DNA from 2 places in the Streptomyces sp. NPDC002994 genome. Region 1 is predicted to be linked to the other one. Evidence: riboswitches for the same ligand, from Rfam matches in the RefSeq annotation. Region 1 holds a riboswitch; the other holds the start of a gene.

Region 1 (5,612 bases):
ATGCGCGGCCACGGCCCGTTCGGCGTGCAGGGCCGTCAGCGACCGGGCCCGTTCCACGTCACCGCGCGCCACGGCGTCGACGATCGCGGCGTGTTCGGCCCAGGCCTCGGCGGGGCGGGCGTGCTGCTCGACGGCGTACATCCAGGCGATCTTGTGCCTGAGCTGGGTGAGCAGGGCCGTGAGGCCGGGGCTGCCCGACGCCTGGGCGAGCGTCTCGTGAAACCAGGTGCCCAGCGAGCGCAGATCCTCGCCCTCGCCCCGGCGGGCCCGCTCCTGGCCGAGCCTGACCAGGCCGCGCAGCACCTTGAGGTGCGCCTCGGTGCGCCGCTGGGCGGCGCGGGCCGCGCTCAGCGGCTCCAGCAGTGTCCGGACCTCCAGGAGGTCGGCGGCCTCCTGCTCGGTGGGCTCGGCCACGCAGGCGCCCGCGTGCCGGCGGGTGGTGACGAACCCCTCGGACTCCAGTGTGCGCAGAGCCTCGCGCACCGGGACGCGCGAGACACCGTAACGGCGCGCCAGCAGCTCTTCGGTGAGCCGGCTGCCCCGCGCGAAGACACCGGAAACGATGTCGTCACGGATTGCCGTGCATACCGATTGCGCGGGAATGCGCATGACCGAACCTCCGCCTTAATCCCCGCGAAACGCGGTCGATCGACGCTTGTTCGGCGACTCTATTGCAGCATTCCGCAATTTCCGACGGGGGGCGGGAATCCATGGACGGCTTTTGGACATGCACAAGGCCCCGGCGGGGAGCCGGGGCCTTCTGGACGACGAACGGGCGACCGAGCCGTCAGACGTTCACGCCGTGCGCGCGCAGGTACCCGACCGGGTCCATGTCCGAGCCGTACTCGGGCGACGTGCGGGCCTCGAAGTGCAGGTGCGGGCCGGTCGAGTTGCCGGTCGAGCCCGAGAGGCCTATCTGCTGGCCGGAGGCGACGCTCTGGCCGACGGAGACGCCGAGGGACGACAGGTGGCCGTACTGCGTGTACGTGCCGTCGTTCATCCGGATGACGATGTTGTTGCCGTACGCCCCGCCCCAGCCGGCCTCGACGACGGTGCCCGCACCGACGGAGACGACGGAACTGCCGGACGCGGCGCGGAAGTCGACGCCGGAGTGGCTGCCGGAGGACCAGAGGTTACCGCCGGTCTTGTAGCCGGTGGTCACGAAGGAGCCGGCGACCGGGAGGGTGTAGCCACCCAGGCGCTTGCGCTCCGCCTCACGGGCGGCGCGCTCCTTGGCCGCACGCTCCTCGCGCTCCTTCTTGGCGCGCGCCTCGGCCTCGGCCTTGGCTTTGGCCTCCGCCTTGCGCTTGGCTTCCGCCTTGCGCTTGACCTCCGCCTTGCGCTCGGCCTCCGCCTTGTCGGCGGCCTGCTGCTGCTTCTCGGCCTGAGCGGCGATCTGGTCGGCGAGGGAGTCGCCGATGACGATGGCCTGGGTGAGGCCGGTGTCCTCGACGGAGAGGGCCGATCCGGCGGCGAGAGCCGGAGAGGCCAGGCCTCCGATGACGCCGGTCGTCGCGAGGGCGGCGACGCCCGCCATGTTCGCGCTTCTGCGCGTCAGGCGGCTCGGACGACGGTGCTTCCCGGTGGCACGGGTGAACGCCATGGAGTGGCTGATCCTTTCCTTCCTTCTCGCCTACCGGGTTAGCTGACGGGTTCGGAGCAGGAAGGTCTCCTACGGACGCCTGTCGTACGTACGCACGCAGGACGTCCGATTCACCCCAGGGACTGATTGGGTCCCCGGCTCCCCAGGCTCGCGCCTGACGGGGACTCGGCGATGGCTGCCCGGTGCCGCGGATGCGGCTCACTGCTGACGGACAGCCGGACAGACGCTAAGCGGCACATCTTTTAATCACCAAACAGACACGGCGTTTTGTAACGCACCCCACAGGCCAGACAGGCAACCTCCACAACAAACCGGACATACAGGAAGGACCCCGGCAGCCTTTCGGCCGCCGGGGTCCCTCAATCTCCCGCTTTGGGGTGTAACGCGGTCAGTCGCCGACCACGCGTCAGCCTGCGACCACCGTCACGTCGCCGATGCCGAGCGCCCTGACGGGCTCCTCGATCTGCGAAGCGTCGCCGACGAGGATCGTGACCAGCCGGTCCTCGGGGAAGGCGTTGACGACCGCCGCGGTGGCCTCCACGGTGCCCGTCTCGGCGAGGCGGGCGTACATCTGGGCCTGGAAGTCGTCCGGCAGGTGCTGCTCGACCTGGTCGGCGAGCGTGCCGGCGACGGCCGCCGCCGTCTCGTACTTGAGCGGCGCGACACCCACCAGGTTCTGTACGGCGACATCGCGCTCGGCGTCGGTGAGGCCCTCGGCCGCGAGGGTGCGCAGCACCTTCCAGAGGTCATCGAGCGCCGGTCCGGTGGACTCCGTGTCCACCGAGCCACTGATCGCCAGCATCGAGGCGCCCGTACCGTCGGCCGAGGAGCGCAGCACCTGGCCGAAGGCGCGCACGCCGTACGTGTAGCCCTTCTCCTCGCGCAGGACGCGGTCCAGGCGGGAGGTGAGGGTGCCACCCAGGCAGTACGTGCCGAGGACCTGGGCGGGCCAGACACGGTCATGCCGGTCGGGGCCGATCCGGCCGATGAGCAGCTGCGTCTGGACCGCGCCGGGCCGGTCCACGATGACCACACGGCCCGTGTCGTCGGCCGTCACCGGCGGCACGGGGCGGGGCTCGGCCGTGTCACCCTTCCAGGCGCCCAGGGTGTCGGCCAGGATCGCGTCCAGGTCGGTGCCTTCGAGGTCGCCGACGACCACCGCGGTGGCGGTCGCGGGACGCACGTGCGCCGCGTAGAAGCTCTTCACAGCGGCGGAGTCGATACGCTCCACCGTCTCCTCGGTGCCCTGGCGCGGCCGCGACATGCGCGAGGTCGCCGGGAACAGCTCCTTGGAGAGCTGCTTGGCCGCGCGGCGGGACGGGTTGGCCGTCTCGTGCGGGATCTCGTCGAGCCGGTTGGCCACCAGGCGCTCGATCTCGCTGTCCGTGAAGCCGGGCGCCCGCAGCGCGTCGGCGAGCAGGCCGAGCGCCTTGGGCAGCCGGGAGACGGGGACCTCGAGGGAGACCCGGACGCCCGGATGGTCGGCGTACGCGTCGAGTGTGGCGCCGCAGCGCTCCAGCTCGGCGGCGAACTCCTCGGCGGAGTGCTTGTCGGTGCCCTCGGAGAAGGCCCGCGCCATGATCGTGGCCACGCCGTCCAGGCCCGTGGGCTCGGCCTCCAGGGGGGCGGCGAGGAAGACCTCGACGGCCACGACCTGCTGACCGGGGCGGTGGCAGCGCAGCACGGTCAGGCCGTTGGGCAGGGCGCCGCGCTCGGGGGCGGGGAAGGCCCACGGCGTGGGGGTGCCCCCCTGCGGCTGCGGGTGGAACTTCATGCTGACGGCTGCGGTGTCGGTCACTTGTCCGCCCCTTCCTGCGTTCCGGTCTCGCCGGCGGCGTCGGTGGTGTCGTCGGCTGCGGCTTCGGCGCTGTCGGAGTGCGTGGGCTCGTACACCAGGACCGCGCGGTTGTCCGGGCGGAGCCTGGCCTTGGCGACCGCCTGGACCTCCTCCGCCGTGATGTCCAGGACACGCTTGACGGCGGACAGGGCGAGCTGCGGGTCGCCGAACAGGACGGCGTACCGGCACAGTTCGTCGGCGCGGCCCGCGACCGTACCGAGCCGGTCCAGCCACTCGCGCTCCAACTGGGCCTGCGCGCGCTCCATCTCCTCGGGCGTGGGGCCCTCGGCGGCGAAGCGGGCCAGCTCCTCGTCGACGGCGCGCTCGATGTCGGGCACCTCGACGCCGGCCGACGTCTTCACGTCGAGCCAGCCGAGCGAGGGGGCGCCGGCGAGGCGCAGCAGTCCGAAGCCGGCGGCGACGGCCGTCCGGTCGCGGCGGACGAGGCGGTTGTGCAGCCGGGAGGACTCGCCACCGCCGAGGACGGTGAGGGCCAGGTCGGCGGCGTCGGACTCGCGGGTGCCGTCTTGTGGGAGCCGGTAGGCGGCCATCAGCGCGCGGGCCGGGACCTCTTCGCGGATCTCCTCGCGGATCTCCTCGCCGATGATGTCGGGGAGCGTACCGTCACGCGGCGGCTGCTTGCCGTCGTGGTGCGGGATGGAGCCGAAGTACTTCTCGATCCAGGCGAGCGTCTGCACCGGGTCGATGTCGCCGACGACGGAGAGCACCGCGTTGTTGGGCGCGTAGTACGTACGGAAGAAGGCGCGCGCGTCTTCGAGGGTCGCGGCGTCCAGATCGGCCATCGAGCCGATCGGCGTGTGGTGGTACGGGTGGCCCTCCGGGTAGGAGAGGGCGGTCAGCTTCTCGAACGCGGTGCCGTACGGAACGTTGTCGTACCGCTGGCGGCGCTCGTTCTTGACGACGTCGCGCTGGTTCTCCATGGACTCCTCGTCGAGCGCGGAGAGCAGCGAGCCCATCCGGTCGGCTTCCAGCCACAGAGCCAGCTCCACCTGGTGGGCGGGCATCGTCTCGAAGTAATTGGTGCGCTCGAAGCTGGTCGTGCCGTTGAGCGAACCGCCCGCACCCTGCACCAGCTCGAAGTGACCATTGCCCTTGACCTGCGCCGAGCCCTGGAACATCAGGTGCTCGAAGAGGTGAGCAAGACCGGTACGCCCCTTGACTTCGTGGCGCGAACCCACGTCGTACCAGAGGCAGACCGCGGCGACCGGGGTCAGGTGGTCCTCGGAGAGCACCACGCGCAGGCCATTGGCCAGCCGGTGCTCGGTCGCTGTCAGGCCGCCGGAACCGGCCTGCGCTGTGGCCGTGTGACCCATGGGCATGTACGTCCCTTCGATCGCGATATGAAGAAGTCCTGCCACTGTATGCAAGCGCAACTACACCTGGCGAAGTTCCCGGCCGGTGTACGCCCTCAGGGAACGCCCGAGCAGTCGCCGCCCTGGCTCCGAGTAGGCGCTACGGACGGGTCGAGGTCGGCGTTGTCAGTGGGCCGGTCCACAATGGTCGGCATCAGACCCAAGAACTCAGCCCGACAGAACCGCGAAGGAGCCGCAGCCGCGATGGCCCGCCGCAGCACGAAGACCCCGCCGCCGGACGATGCGTTCGAGGAGAAGATCCTCGATGTCGACGTCGTCGACGAAATGCAGGGCTCCTTCCTTGAGTACGCGTACTCGGTGATCTACTCGCGAGCGCTGCCCGACGCCCGCGACGGCATGAAGCCGGTGCACCGACGCATCGTCTACCAGATGAACGAGATGGGGCTGCGGCCCGACCGCGGCTATGTGAAGTGCGCCCGTGTCGTGGGCGAGGTGATGGGCAAGCTGCACCCGCACGGCGACGCGTCGATCTACGACGCGCTCGTGCGGATGGCTCAGCCCTTCTCGATGCGCCTGCCGCTGGTCGACGGGCACGGCAACTTCGGCTCGCTGGGCAACGACGACCCGCCGGCCGCCATGCGGTACACCGAGTGCCGGATGGCCGACGCCACGTCGCTGATGACCGAGTCGATCGACGAGGACACGGTCGACTTCAACCCGAACTACGACGGGCAGGAGCGGGAGCCGGTCGCGCTTCCCGCGGCGTATCCGAACCTGCTGGTCAACGGCGCGTCCGGGATCGCCGTGGGCATGGCGACGAACATGCCGCCGCACAACC
Region 2 (5,612 bases), on a different contig from region 1:
CGCCAATATCTTCATCGCGGTGCTCTGGACCTGAGCCGGGCTGCGGATCTCTGAGCCTGTGGCGGGCCGCGTCGCCCTGTTCAAGACCGCGTCGCGGCCGCCACCGGTGGCCGGGCTGTTCGGCGACGAGCGCCTCCGCCGCGACCGGCGTGCACCGACCACCGCTTCGGCCCCCCCGGGGGCATCCTCGGCATGATCGCACGGCGGCTCCTGAGACCACCGCCCAGTTCAGGTGACTTCTCATCGTCCTGTCCTGCCGGACCGGCGAAGGACAGGAGGACAGGAGGACGATGAGGAAAGGCCAACTCAAACGCGGCCCGGCACAGGCGCTTTCGGGCTAGGCGGGGCGCACGCTGCCGTAGATCGGCATGTAGTAGATCGACTCCTCGCGGACGTACGCGCCGGGCTTCGGGGCGTGGATCATCTTGCCGCCGCCGATGTAGATGCCGACGTGGCTGATGTCGTCGTAGAAGAAGACCAGGTCGCCCGGCTTGAGGTTGTCCGTCGCGATGCGCGTGCCGACCTTCACCTGGTCCCAGGTGGTACGGGGGAGGTCGACGCCGGCGGCCTTCCAGGCGTCCTGGGTGAGGCCGGAGCAGTCGTACGAGCTGGGGCCTGCCGCGCCCCAGACGTACGGCTTGCCGATCTGGGCGCGGGCGAAGGCCAGGACCTTCTCGGCCTTGGCGGCGTACGCGTCGCCGGTGCCGGTGCCGGAACCCGTGCCTGTATCGGCTCCCGTACCCGTACCCGTACCCGTACCCGTTCCCGTATCGCTCTCGTCCTTCTGTGCCACTTCCTCCTGGCGCTTGCGCTCCGCCTTGGCCGCCTCCGCCTCTGCCTTGGCCTTCGCTTCGGCCTTGCGCCGCGCCTCCGCCTCCCGCGCCTTCTCCAGCGTCGCCAGCCGCGCCTTCTCCTGCGCGGTCAGCCGGGACAGCAGCTCGCGCGCCTGTGCGAGCTTCGTCTGCACGTCCTGCTTCGAGGACTTGAGGGATGCCTGCGACGCGGTGAGGCTCTCCAGGCTCCGCGTCGCCTCGGCGCGCTTCTTCGACGCCGCCGCCTGCTGCGTCTCGAAGTCGGTGACATCCGTCTGCTGGCGTTCCGTCATCCGGTCCAGCAGCCGGTTCTGGTCGAAGTACGCCTGGGGGCTGTCCGCGAGGAGCAGCGCGGCGGTCGGGGTGACCGACCCCGACCGGTACTGTGCGGCCGCGTAGCTGCCGAGCTTGCGCCGGGCCTCGTTCAGCTTCTCTGTCCGCTCGGCCACGGCGTCGAGCAGGCCGTCCACGGACTTCCGCTGCTGCTCCGTCTTCTCTTTGGCCAGGTTGTACTTCTGCGTGGCCGTGCCGGCCTGCCGGTAGAGGTCGTCGACCTTCTTCCGCACCTCTTCGACGGTCGGCTTGGGAGCCGTCGGCGCGGTGGGTGCCGCGCCCGCTGTCTGGGCGAGCAGGCCGACTGAGGCGATTGCGGCCGTCGTGATGCCCAGTGCGGGTGCGGTGGTGCGTGTACGGGCACGCGGCTTGCGATGCGACGCCAAGGCCGGCATCTCCTTCCGTGGACCGCCTACCGGGTTAGCTGTCGGGTTCGGGCGGGACGAACGGAAGGTGCCCTACGGTCCGTGGGACTGCGGACCGATTCACCCCAGGTGGTGCGCGTGGGTCCCCGGTTCCGAACTGCCCTGTGGCAGGCCGGATTCGGCGTGGGCTGATCGCTCCGGCGCTGTTCGCCGGCTGGGGTACGAGCCGCCCGACTCGGCACGCTAGCCAACAGTGGTGAGTGCTGGGAAGCCCGATGTTCGATATGCCCGATACATTTTCGTGACCTGGTCGAGTTGGTTCCGTTGTGCGTCCCGCAGCCCGGTCCCTCGGTCGGCCGTCGGGCGTGCGCAAGGTCACAGAGGGCGACGGCAGGCGTGCGAAGTGGCGGAGCGCCGGGTTCGCCCGGCCGGATCCGGGTGGCCCCGGTGGAATCCGGGGCGGGCTGTCGGTGGTCCCGCCTAAGCTTGGTAAACGATGAGCAGCCTCTTTGACGACAGCTTCCTGGCCGACCTCCAGCACGCGGAAGAGCCGGCCCCGCCGCCCCCCGAGGATCACGCCCCGGAGGAGGTCCCGCACGACCTCTTCGGCGGCGCCTTCGACGCGCCTCCGGCGCCCAGGGACGGGCACTACAGGGACGGCGCGCCGCGCCCGGTCGTGGACGCCGCCGCGCTGCTCGACGGGCTGAACGAAGAGCAGCGCGCCGCCGTCGTCCATGCCGGATCGCCGCTGCTCATCGTGGCTGGCGCGGGTTCGGGCAAGACCCGCGTCCTGACCCACCGGATCGCATACCTGCTGGCCAAGCGGGGTGTGCACCCCGGCCAGATCCTCGCGATCACCTTCACCAACAAGGCCGCGGGCGAGATGAAGGAGCGCGTGGAGCAGCTCGTCGGCCCGCGTGCGGGTCACATGTGGGTCTCCACCTTCCACAGCGCGTGCGTGCGCATCCTGCGCCGCGAGTCGAAGAGGCTCGGCTTCACGTCCTCGTTCTCGATCTACGACGCCGCCGACTCGAAGCGCCTGATGGCGCTCGTCTGCCGCGATCTGGACCTCGACCCGAAGCGCTTCCCGCCGAAGGCCTTCAGCGCCAAGGTCTCGAACCTCAAGAACGAGCTGATAGACGAAGAGACCTTCGCCGGGCAGGCCGCCGACGGCTTCGAGAAGACCCTGGCGCAGGCCTACGCGATGTACCAGGCGCGGCTGCGCGAGGCCAACGCCCTGGACTTCGACGACATCATCATGACCACCGTGCACCTGCTCCAGGCGTTCCCGGACGTCGCCGAGCACTACCGGATGCGCTTCCGGCACGTCATGGTCGACGAGTACCAGGACACCAACCACGCTCAGTACACGCTCGTACGCGAACTGGTAGGTCCGTCGGGCGAGAACCAGGCGCCCGCCGAGCTGTGTGTCGTGGGTGACGCCGACCAGTCGATCTACGCCTTCCGCGGCGCCACCATCCGCAACATCCTCCAGTTCGAGGAGGACTACCCGGACGCGAAGACGATCCTGCTGGAGCAGAACTACCGCTCGACGCAGACCATCCTCACGGCCGCCAACGCCGTCATCGAGCGCAACGAGAACCGCCGGCCCAAGAACCTGTGGACGGACGCCGGGGCGGGCTCGCTGATCACCGGGTACGTCGCCGACACCGAGCACGACGAGGCGCAGTTCGTCGCCGAGGAGATCGACCGGCTGACGGACGCGGGCGACGCGAAGGCCGGCGACGTCGCCGTCTTCTACCGTACGAACGCCCAGTCCCGCGTCTTCGAAGAGATCTTCATCCGCGTCGGGCTGCCCTACAAGGTCGTCGGCGGCGTGCGCTTCTACGAGCGCAAGGAGGTCCGGGACGTGCTCGCGTACCTGCGCGTCCTGGCGAACCCCGAGGACACCGTCCCGCTGCGCCGCATCCTGAACGTACCGAAGCGGGGCATCGGCGACCGCGCCGAGGCGATGATCGACGCGCTGTCGCTGCGCGAGAAGATCAGCTTCCCGCAGGCGCTGCGGCGCGTGGACGAGGCGTACGGCATGGCGGCCCGCTCGGCGAACGCCGTGAAGCGCTTCAACACGCTGATGGAGGAGCTCCGTACGATCGTCGAGTCGGGCGCCGGGCCCGCCACGGTGCTCGAAGCCGTCTTCGAGCGGACCGGTTACCTCGCCGAGCTCCAGGCCTCGACCGACCCGCAGGACGAGACACGTATCGAGAACCTTCAGGAACTCGCCGCGGTCGCCCTGGAGTTCGAGCAGGAGCGGGAAGGCGACGAGCCCGGGACGCTGGCCGAATTCCTGGAGAAGGTCGCGCTCGTCGCCGACTCCGATCAGATTCCTGATGAGGACGAGGACGGGTCCGGGGTCATTACGTTGATGACGCTGCACACCGCCAAGGGGCTTGAGTTCCCTGTGGTGTTCCTGACCGGCATGGAGGACGGCGTCTTCCCGCACATGCGCGCGCTCGGCCAGACCAAGGAGCTGGAGGAGGAGCGGCGACTCGCGTACGTCGGCATCACGCGCGCCCGCGAGCGGCTCTACCTGACGCGGGCCTCGATGCGCAGCGCGTGGGGACAGCCCTCGTACAACCCGCCGTCGCGATTCCTGGAGGAGATCCCGGAGACGTACCTGACGTGGAAGCGCAAGGGCGCGCAGGCCCCGGCGGGACCGGTGTCGGGCGTCGCTTCGTCGCTGTCGTCCTCGCTGGCCTCGCGGTCGCGCGGTGGTGGCGGCGGCGCTTCGGGGTTCGCCACGCGGCGTACGTCGGACAAGCCGGTGGTCGCGCTTTCGGTCGGGGACCGGGTCACGCACGACCAGTTCGGACTCGGCACCGTGATGACGGTGACGGGGACGGGGTCGGAGGCACAGGCGACGATCGACTTCGGCGACGAGCGGCCGAAGAAGCTGCTGCTGCGCTACGCGCCGGTCGAGAAGCTGTAGCGGCTTCTTCCGGCTTACGGCTTACGGCCTACCGCTTCGCGTGGGGTTTACGTCGGGCTGAGGCCGTGGCTGCGGAGCCACGGCAGGGGGTCGATCGCCGACCCGCCGCCGGGACGCACCTCGAAGTGGAGGTGCGGGCCCGTCGAGTTGCCCGAGTTGCCGGAGTACGCGATGGTGTCGCCGGCCTGGACCGAGCCGGAACGGATCTTGGTGCTGCTGAGGTGGCAGTACCAGGTCTCCGTGCCGTCGGGGGCGGTCACTATCGCCATGTTTCCGTAGGCGCTGTTGTACTGCGTACGGACCGTGCCGTCGGTCGCCGCCATCACAGGCGTGCCGTACGAGACGGGGAAGTCGATGCCGGAGTGCACGGACATCCAGTTGATGCCGGCCTGGCCGTAGTACGCGCTGAGGCCGTGCTGCTCGACCGGCAGGGCGAACTTCGGGCGGGCGGCCTCCTTGCGGGCGGCTTCCTCGGCCCTGCGCTTCTTCTCGGCGGCTTGGCGCGCTTGCAGGTCGATACGTTCCTGCGTGCGGCTCGCGCGGTCGGCGAAGTCGTTGACGTCCTCGTCGAGGGCGGCGAGCTGGGTGTCCAGCTTGTTGTTGACCGCTACGGGCTTGACCGAGCCGGGGTCGGCGGCGGTCACCGTCTTGGTCGTGTCCTTCTTCTCCTCGGCGGGGGTGCCGCCGCCGACGCTGCCGACCGAGGCGGCGGCGATGCCGGCCACGCCCATCACGCAGGCGGAGGGGACGGCGACGGTGAGGAGGGCGGAGCGCTTGGCGGGGGTGCGGCGGCGGCCGCGGCCGGAGTTGCCGTTGCCTGCGCTGCGGCGGGCCGATCGGGAGCCGGGAGCGGTGGCTGAGGCGGCTGTTGCTGCGGCCGGTGCGTGTTCGAGCTCCGGCTCGGGCTCGGGCTCGGTCTCCGGTTCAGGCTCGTGTTCTTGTTCGGACGCGTGATCCGGGGCGTATTCGTGCTTGGCCTCGGGCGTGTCGTCAGCCCGGTTGGCCATGTCGGCCAGGTCAGCGACCGGGAACTCGGCTGTCTCGTAGAAGACTTGCTGCTGAGGCGGGGCGCTCTCGTACGCGCCGGTGTTCCACGCGGTGGCGTCGTACGCGCCGGTGTCGTACGCGCCGTTGTCGTAGCCCGGTGTCGCGTTC

What was found. Region 1 has a riboswitch for cyclic di-AMP ahead of ABZX79_RS29385 (M23 family metallopeptidase). Riboswitches for the same ligand answer to the same signal wherever they lie in the genome.
Region 2: linked by a shared signal. The riboswitch ahead of ABZX79_RS13025 (NlpC/P60 family protein) and the one ahead of ABZX79_RS29385 (M23 family metallopeptidase) in region 1 are both predicted to bind cyclic di-AMP.

Annotation. Positions count from the first base shown of each region.
Region 1 covers NZ_JBEXNQ010000026.1:107,881-113,492, reverse strand. The annotation lists gene ABZX79_RS29390 (GntR family transcriptional regulator) at 1-609, opposite strand, end outside; gene ABZX79_RS29385 (M23 family metallopeptidase) at 788-1,603, opposite strand; cyclic di-AMP (ydaO/yuaA leader) riboswitch at 1,616-1,784, opposite strand; gene ABZX79_RS29380 (pitrilysin family protein) at 2,010-3,377, opposite strand; gene ABZX79_RS29375 (pitrilysin family protein) at 3,398-4,780, opposite strand; gene ABZX79_RS29370 (DNA topoisomerase IV subunit A) at 5,018-5,612, shown strand, end outside.
Region 2 covers NZ_JBEXNQ010000008.1:165,846-171,457, reverse strand. The annotation lists gene ABZX79_RS13030 (hypothetical protein) at 1-34, shown strand, start outside; gene ABZX79_RS13025 (NlpC/P60 family protein) at 338-1,540, opposite strand; cyclic di-AMP (ydaO/yuaA leader) riboswitch at 1,539-1,704, opposite strand; gene pcrA (DNA helicase PcrA) at 2,007-4,457, shown strand; gene ABZX79_RS13015 (peptidoglycan DD-metalloendopeptidase family protein) at 4,505-5,612, opposite strand, start outside.